DNA from 2 places in the Paenibacillus ihbetae genome. Region 2 is predicted to be linked to the other one. Evidence: a T-box and tRNA genes for the amino acid it is inferred to sense, from the RefSeq annotation. Region 2 holds a T-box; the other holds one or more tRNA genes.
The links. The T-box of region 2 lies ahead of thrS (threonine--tRNA ligase). A T-box ahead of a tRNA ligase gene usually reads a tRNA of that ligase, here a tRNA-Thr.

Region 1 (4,430 bases), 2.8 Mb from region 2:
AGGTTCGAAGAGTAGATCATGCCATGGGCGGAGTTTGGGTTCGCACGGTTTACCGTATCGCGGTAGAACATGTACGGAGTTCCGGTCTCCAGCTGGGATTTCATGATCCGCTTCATAATATCGATTGCTTGCACGGTAATGCGCGGCAGGTTCGGATTCGCCAAGGCCTCCGCATATTTCTCGCGGAACGCGCCTTGACCCGGCGTTTGATCGTAGAAGTCCTCAAGACCGAGCGGGCGGCCGTTCTCATCTTTCCAGCCCATGATCTTCTTCACTTCATGCGGGCAGAACAGGCTCCATTCTTCACGGGCTTCAACAGCCTCCATGAACAGGTCAGGCAGACATACGCCGTGGAACACGTCATGCGCTCTCATGCGCTCATCGCCATTGTTCAGCTTCAGGTCAAGGAAGGACAAAATGTCCTTGTGGAACACGTCCAGATAGACCGCAATGGCGCCTTTGCGTGTGCCGAGCTGGTCAACGCTCACCGCCGTGTTGTTCAGCTGGCGGATCCAAGGGATGACGCCGGAGCTGGTGTTCTTGTGGCCGCGGATATCGGAGCCGCGTGCGCGAACCTTGCCGAGGTAGACGCCGATGCCGCCGCCCATTTTGCTAAGACGGGCTACGTCGGTGTTGGAATCGAAGATGCCTTCCAGGGAATCGTCAACGGTGTCGATAAAGCAGCTGGAGAGCTGGCCTGCGACCTTCTTGCCGGCGTTGGACATCGTTGGCGTTGCAGCCGTCATGTACAGATTACTCATTGCCCAGTATGCTTCCTTAACAAGCTCGAGGCGTTTGTCTTCCGGCTCCTGGTGCATAAGGAACATGGCAATGACCATGTAGCGCTCCTGCGGGAGCTCCATCACGCGTCCGTCGAAATCCGTTGCAAGGTAACGCTCGGCCAGCGTCAAGAGACCGATGTAATCGAACAGCAGGTCGCGGCTTGGATCAATGCACTCGCCGAGCTCCTCGATTTGCTCTTTCGTATAGCAGGTCAGAAGGTCTTCACGATAGATGCCCTTCTGGACAAGCTCCGTAATGAGCGGATAGAAAGCGCCGTAAGGCTCTTCCGGATAGGCTTTGTAGCGGCGGTTGTGGGCCGCTTTTTTATATAAAGATGTCAGGAATGAACGAGCCGCCGCAAATTTCCAATCAGGCTCTTCCTTGGATACGAGCTCAAGCGCGGACATCGTGAAGGCATTGCTGATTTCCTCGCCGGTAACTTGCTCACCGCGGAGTTTGGCATTCACGCCTCGAAGCAGACGCTCCTTGTCTAGCATGTCCAATCCCTTTAGGATCCGGTCGGCATAAACGGAGAGGCGGATTTCATCGAAGGCAAGCTGACGGTTATTTGGTTTAACTACGAGCTGGGGCATACAAAAATCCTCGCTTTCTTTGGGGGAAATTGAAAAAAGAACATGAAAAAAACATTTTCTAAAACCTAAGGGCAGGCTTGAAAATGTCCGTGCGCTGTGGATGGTTTGAATAAAGCTGACATAAGCCCATATTCGGGCATGATGTTATGTACAGACGCAGTTTCACGAACACACATCCCTATAACCCCGTAGGTCGGTGTCTGAAGTATACAGGCAGGTCTCCTGACTTAGGCCGTACATATTCGGCGTCTTCCCAAAGTTCGCTTTCGGGGAACTTCAGTGACGTATTGCCAAACTGCCGGCAGCTGTATATGCATAACAGCCCCGAGGCCTTTACAGTGGCGGGTCCGTGATGGATTTTCACCATGCTTCCCTATTAAGCCGGACTGCCTGATAGGCTAGCGCGGCACCTGTACACACTATATTTGGTTGTCGTTAATCTAATGTAACCCAATATCTTGTATCTGTAAACCAATTTCTTAAAAATAAACGCAAGGAGAATTATAGCAAACGGACAGGTAATATGCTAGTTGGCCAACAGTCAAAACCGCTCAAGATTCCATGGATTGTGACCAAATGCGACGGTTTTTGCGCGGATTCCGCATCGGTTGCGTTTTGACAACGGATCGTATGACTCATATAAAAATTTGATCTTGGACATACAAGATATTGTGTGTTGATGAGTTTTACGAAATTTTGAAAAGACGCCCCGGAATTGATATGATATCTATATCGGATTCAACCACGTTGTGGATGAATGGAATGCTTCGAGGGAGGTTATTGTGATGGCAATTGCAGAAGTAACGGTCATTCCGATCGGAACGGCAACGACCAGCTTAAGCTCATATGTCGCGGAAATGCAGCGTATATTGAAGCAACAGGAGGGAATATCGTACGAATTGACTTCGATGAGCACGATTATTGAAGGGGAGCTTCCTATGATTTGGCGTGCAATCGAGGCGTTGCACGAGGCGCCGTTCTTGGCGGGCGCCAAGCGGGTATCCACCTCGGTCAAAATTGACGACCGGCGCGACCGGGCATCCTCAAGCAAGCAGAAGATTCAATCGGTGCAGGAGAAATTAGGCGGGTAATGCAACTCTCCTATAGGGTGTTTTTTCCATTAATGAGGGACTTGCATTTTCCCGTCGAAGGAATATAATATATTTTGTTGTTTCAAAATAACAAACTTGCTGGTGTAGCTCAGGGGTAGAGCAACGCACTCGTAATGCGTAGGTCGGGGGTTCAATTCCCTTCACCAGCATCCTTAGAAAGTCAATAACGGCGCGGTTTTCCGAGTTTATCGGAAACGCGCCGTTTTTGTTAAATAACCTGCACGTCTAACATTCTTCTAACCTTTAGTCGAGTAAAGTGGGTTTTTCGTCCTCGATTTGGTTCCCTAAGATCGAGTCACCAATTGTATTTAGAATAGCTTCTTTGCACTCGATTTAATTTCTTTTAAAAGGAAAGCAAGAAAGGGCCAGCTAGTGGCCCTTTCTTGCAAGATTGATCGTTCAGTTAATCTAGCGGCGTGTTTTATACGACTTCATTATTTTACGACGATAATAATAACTACCTTCTTTTTTTTCCGGGACATAGTAATCACCTCCCGTTTTCTAGATACTTCAACATATTCAAAGATAGTAGAGTTGGTTTGGATTTCTATCGAAAATAGTAGAATGGCATGCTTTTGGAACCAACTTTATTGTTCAAAAATAATAGAAGGTTCATGAATGCTGTTGGGGTATCACTAACAAACGAGGTAATAGTAGATGACAAAGCAAAGCCCCCCACATCCTTGGTCGGGGCGGGGGTCTGAAGATAATTAATTCCACTCACCATTATGGCGGTGGCATGGAGACAAGCAGAGCTCTTTCCAAAGGCAAATGAAGCAGAGATCCAGCGGACAAAATTCCTGCTCAGCTAATATAAAGAAATGACACTGCTTATGCAGGATTTTGAAAAGTTTGAGGAAGAGTTGAAGCAGACGACAATTGACGGAGAAGTCGCCCGCCGGATCGATCAGGAGGATCTGCATGCGGACAAGAGAGCCAATGCTACGATACCGATTCAAAAGCAGCGCTGGGTGTATCAACGGTATCGGTTCTACACCGCAGCAACTTGAAAGGGCCATAGTTTGATACAGGATGACGAGTCAAGGAAGGCTGTCGATTACAGATACATGCAGGGATACTCTTATAAGGAGACGTTGTTGATCTTTCGACATGGTTTGTCCGATAGCACGATCCGCAGGAAGATACTTGAGGGAACCGAGAGTATGGCCAATACATTAAAGCTAATGGGATTCTTTGAGCAGGACCATGAGGAGTTTTGAGAAGATAAGTTATTAGTCCAGTTCATTTTTAAATGTCTGCATAGTATGAATTATCTTCTTCGAAAGGAGGAGTTCGTTCTTATGAATAAACATCATCATAAGGTTAAAGTTATTGTCCTCAAACCTGGACAAAAAGTCATTGTAAAATGCAAAAAACACAAGAAGCATCGTGCATAAAAAGCTAAGAGCAAAAAATTAAAGTTTTTGAGAATACCCAAAAGAGCGGCAAACTAAGATGCTGATTGGGCCTTAGTTTGCCGCTATCTCTATTAAATATTTGTTTTCATTTAATGATAATTAATTCGATTTTAAATAACCCCTTCCTATTATCAATAATGATATGTATGCTAGTCATATTCTTCCTAAAAACGACAAATAAAAAGAAATAACTACAAAAAATGAGACTAAAGAACCTAACTTGTGATACTGATATATTATATGTTTTAGTAAATGTTAAAAATTTCAACTACATATAAGCTCGTACGATAGTGGCAAACTCATTGAAAAATGGGGACGCAAAGCTAGAGGGGCTAACGGATTTGCAGACAATGCAAATGCTACTGCCAGCCAGCTGCCGAATACGACGGACAACTCCGTCTGTTAGCGTTTGCTATAAGACGGTTTTTTCTTTTTAGTTATTATGAATTTTAATAAGCGGTAGTCGAGGCAACAAGCCTTGTCTATAGATGAGATAAATAAGCGAGGAGGATAGAATGAGCATA
Region 2 (4,430 bases):
GGATCAGATGGAATTTGCTGACACCCGAGATCTCTTGCAATGTATCCAGCGTGATGCGCTCTTTGTAATGAAGGTCTAGATATGATTTGACCTGAAGTACGGCCGGAGCTGCACGATCCATGTCCGGGACGGGAGGGGAGGGCTGCACAACGACCTCCGTGAGATGCATCAATTCCAGAAGCATCGACTCGATCTCTAGGGGCGAGGCATCCTCGCGAAGCAGCGACCGGCAAGCAAGGATCAATTGTCGGCATCGGTTCCCCCGAGCCCCTTGGAGAAGAACCGGAAAATGCGGACGATGGATCTCAAGATCGCAAGGCACACCGGCAAACCATTCGGGATGAATAAATATCATGGTATATTTCCAAATGGAGGGATTGTCCGGATGACAGGCATGAGGAACCAGCGGGGGGAAGCAGACGACTTGTCCCGCTGAAGCCTGAAACTGCTGTCCTTCTGACCAGACGCGAGTGGATCCTTCCTCAACCAAACCGATGGAGAGCTCTTCATGAAAATGTTTTTTATAAGATAGCTGATTCAGGGAATCGCATTGCTTCAGCTCCAGAAACGGCAATTCGGGGCTGCGAACGAAGGTTATTCCGGACATAGAGCTAACTCCTTTCAAAACCGAAAATGATATGAAGCCAACGGTTGTTATGGGACAGATGTGTATGAAGCGATAGTTCTTCCTAAATTAAGGGAAGCGTAGGTTTAGCTTAAAGTCAATGGAATCATTCTGAAATTCACTTAATTATTGTATAATTTTGATTGCAAAGCTCCTGACGGTCATTCTTCATTGGTTGGAGCTTGGCGGTATTTTTGGCAGGTTAAACTGGATGATCTGGAGATATTGCTTAAGATGACCTACGAGGTTTTTGGTTCAATGGATCAAATGTAAACAACAATTTCGATACATTGTCGATGACGAGAAGGAGGTATCTGATGTGGGCTGTTGTAGAGCAAGACGAGTTTGGAACGAGCGTCCGGTTCGAACGCCGATTGAATCATTCCGTGGAGTTGACGAGAGACCGATAGAATCCCGCAAAGATGCGTGGGCGGTTAAATATGAATGGTACAGAAAAGAGTTTGAGAAGCTTGGCGGACATTGATAAGGAGTACATGAACATTGGAAATGATGGAGCTTCGAATTCCGGCGGGTTTTGCCGTTTGCTACAATAAGTTTTATGATGTTGAACCTGAGCCGGATGCAGATGGATTTATCAAGAACTGGCACTATTTCACCGAGGATCTGCTGCAAATCATTCAGATGAGGCTGGAGAAGGGTGAATGGAGCGTGCCCAAAAGCGGGCAGGAGAGATTGATTATCGACTTAGGCTGGTCACCGGACTCGAGTGCCAGCGGAGAATATCTGTTGGTGGTCGTAAATGATAACTGGGATACATTAAAGGAAATGCGGTCTAGAAATCGCTACGAGATAAAAGAAACGCTTGAAAAGTGGCTGGAATTGATTAGGACGCAACAATTATAAATGAGTGAATCTAGTTGCAGCCGATCAGATGTATGTAGTGAAGAGATGGCGGGCTTGTACGTGTGGAGTAACTTCCAGCTTGACGCCGGCAAAGATTTCAAGTACCATGTAAAAACAATAAAAGCTGTAATCAAGGACACGAATCTTTAAACGAGTGCCGTTCAGAGAAAGAGGACACGGGCTGAAATCCTCTTCGGTAACCGTAAGGATTTACCACCTTGTAGCTGCGATGTGGAAATCAAGGATGACCCTTGAGTGTAAACGTCGCCGGGGATTCCCGTTACAGGATGAGATGAGGATTCGCTTCATCAGCGGGTCGAATTAGGGTGGAACCACGAGCGCGCTCGTCCCTTTGCGGGATTAGCGTGCTTTTTTGCGTGGATCGAAATGAAATGAAAAGAAAGAAAAGCGTTGACCAAGGACATGAATCCTTAGACAAGTGCCGTACAGAGAAAGAGGACATGGGCTGAAATCCTCTTCGGCAATTCTAAGGATTTACCGCCTTGCAGCTGCGATGTGGAAATCAAGGATGACCCTTGAGTGTAAACGTCGCCGGGGATTCCCGTTACAGGATGATATGAGGATTCGCTTCACCAGCGGGTCAAATTAGGGTGGAACCACGAGCGCACTCGTCCCTTGCGGGCAGGTGCGCCTTTTTGCGTTCAAAATTTTCGCTATTTGAATGGAGGAACTCACATGAAATTGAAAGTAATGCTGCCCGATGGAGGTATTCGGGAATATGAGCGGGGCACAACGCTTGAGCAAGTTGCAAAATCTATAGGTGCAAGCTTGATGAAGCATGCGGCTGCCGGAAAAATCAACGGCACACCGGTTGATTTAAGCCGGACGATCGAGGAGGACTGTCAGGTCGAAATTATTACGCTTGACAGTAAAGAGGGGATCGAAATCCTCAGACACAGCACGGCCCATTTAATGGCGCAGGCCATCAAACGCTTATACGGAAACCAGGCAGTCAAGCTTGGAATAGGACCTGTCATCGAAGACGGCTTCTACTACGACATAGACCTCGGTCAACCGTTATCTACCGATGATCTTGCATCTATCGAGAAAGAGATGGAGCGGATCGTCCAAGAGGATCTTCCTATCGTTCGCCGTGTTGTCAGCCGTGAAGAAGCAGTAAAGATTTTCAGCGAAGATCCGTTAAAGCTGGAGCTAATTCAGGATCTGCCTGAGGATGCCGTCATTACGATTTATGATCAGGGCGAGTTTTTTGACCTTTGCCGCGGACCGCATTTGCCCTCTACAGGTCGAATCAAGGCCTTTAAATTGATGAGCGTTGCGGGCGCATATTGGCGTGGGGATTCCAACAATCCAATGCTTCAGCGGATATACGGAACGGCGTTTCCGAAAAAGGCTCAGCTGAATGAACATTTACAGATGCTCGAACAAGCCAGGAAGCGCGATCACCGGAAGCTGGGCAAAGAGCTCGGATTATTTATGTTCTCCGAAGAAGCGCCCGGCATGCCTTTTTATTTGCCAAAAGGAATGGTCATCCGCAATGAACTTGAACATTTCTCGCGTGAAGAACAGCGGAAGCAGGACTACGAAGAAGTCCGCACACCGTTTATGATGAACCAGAAGCTGTGGGAGCAATCCGGTCACTGGGATCATTATCATGAAAACATGTACTTCACGGAAGTCGACGAAACAAAATTTGCCCTGAAGCCAATGAATTGTCCGGGACATATGCTGATTTTTAAAAACAGCCTGCATTCCTACCGGGAACTTCCGATCCGCATTTCCGAATTCGGTCAAGTACACCGACATGAGTTTTCGGGTGCCTTAAACGGAATGATGCGTGTGCGTACATTCTGTCAGGACGATGCGCACATCTTTGTAAGACCCGACCAGATCGAGGATGAAATCGGCCGAGTCATCGAATTGATTGACCGGATTTACCAAGTGTTTGGCTTTGAATACACAATTGAGCTGTCGACTCGGCCAGAACAATCAATGGGCTCCGAGGAATTGTGGGACCAGGCTGAATCTGCCCTGCAAAATGTCTTGGATCGCATGGGAATCGTTTATCGATTGAATGAAGGCGATGGGGCATTCTACGGGCCCAAAATTGATTTCCACATTCTTGATGCTCTAAAGCGAAGCTGGCAGTGCGGGACGATCCAGCTTGATTTTCAAATGCCGGAGAAATTTGATCTTTCGTACATCGGGGAAGATAACCGGAAATACCGGCCCGTTGTGATTCATCGGGCGATCTTTGGCTCCATCGACCGCTTTGTCGGCATTTTGACAGAGCATTATAGCGGCGCGTTTCCGCTCTGGCTGGCTCCGGTTCAGGTCAAACTGTTGCCTGTATCGGATCATCATCTCAATTATGCGCTTCAAGTTAAGGCAGCCCTTAGCGATGCGGGCATTCGGGTAGAAGTGGACGGGCGCAGCGAAAAGCTAGGCTATAAAATAAGAGAGGCTCAGCTGCAGAAGGTTCCCTTTACGCTCGTACTCGGAGAAAACGAAGTTGCCTCCGGTACCGTCGCCGTGAGGAAACGTGGCGAAGGAGACCTTGGAGTACAGCTAGTGGACGATTTCAAGGACCAAGTTTTGAAGGATATCCGCGAGAAAAAGTAATAGCCAAGGTTCCGCTTGTCCGTGCACGAATCGGTTTGAAAAGCAACCACCCCGGAATATTTCCGTATACTTCCTTTTCCCAGCGGGTAATAACTAACAGGACAGTAATCACGTGAAGGAGAGAGGGGTTGGAGGAAATGAAGCGTAGAGTGTTAATTACGGGAGCGGCAGGTACTATAGGAAGCGCAATATTCAAGGGGCTTCAACAGGACCACCGATATGACGTTGTCGGAGCGGATATACAGGCGGACGAAATGCAGGGCATTATACAAATGGATATCGGTGATGAAGCCCGGCTGGTAGAGCTAACGCAGGGGATTGACACAGTGATTCATTT

Region 1: it encodes a tRNA-Thr, which carries the amino acid that the T-box ahead of thrS (threonine--tRNA ligase) is inferred to sense. The anticodon was not compared.

Annotation. Positions count from the first base shown of each region.
Region 1 is NZ_CP016809.1:2,569,568-2,573,997, reverse strand. Features, by position in the region: gene BBD41_RS11550 (ribonucleoside-diphosphate reductase subunit alpha) at 1-1,376, opposite strand, end outside; cobalamin riboswitch at 1,572-1,805, opposite strand; gene BBD41_RS11545 (MTH1187 family thiamine-binding protein) at 2,162-2,467, shown strand; tRNA gene BBD41_RS11540 (tRNA-Thr) at 2,566-2,637, shown strand; gene BBD41_RS30270 (hypothetical protein) at 3,322-3,498, shown strand; cyclic di-GMP riboswitch class I at 4,189-4,287, shown strand.
Region 2 is NZ_CP016809.1:6,351,238-6,355,667, forward strand. Features, by position in the region: gene BBD41_RS28490 (AraC family transcriptional regulator) at 1-607, opposite strand, end outside; gene BBD41_RS28500 (hypothetical protein) at 1,133-1,489, shown strand; T-box leader at 1,892-2,129, shown strand; gene thrS (threonine--tRNA ligase) at 2,186-4,093, shown strand; gene BBD41_RS28510 (NAD-dependent epimerase/dehydratase family protein) at 4,231-4,430, shown strand, end outside.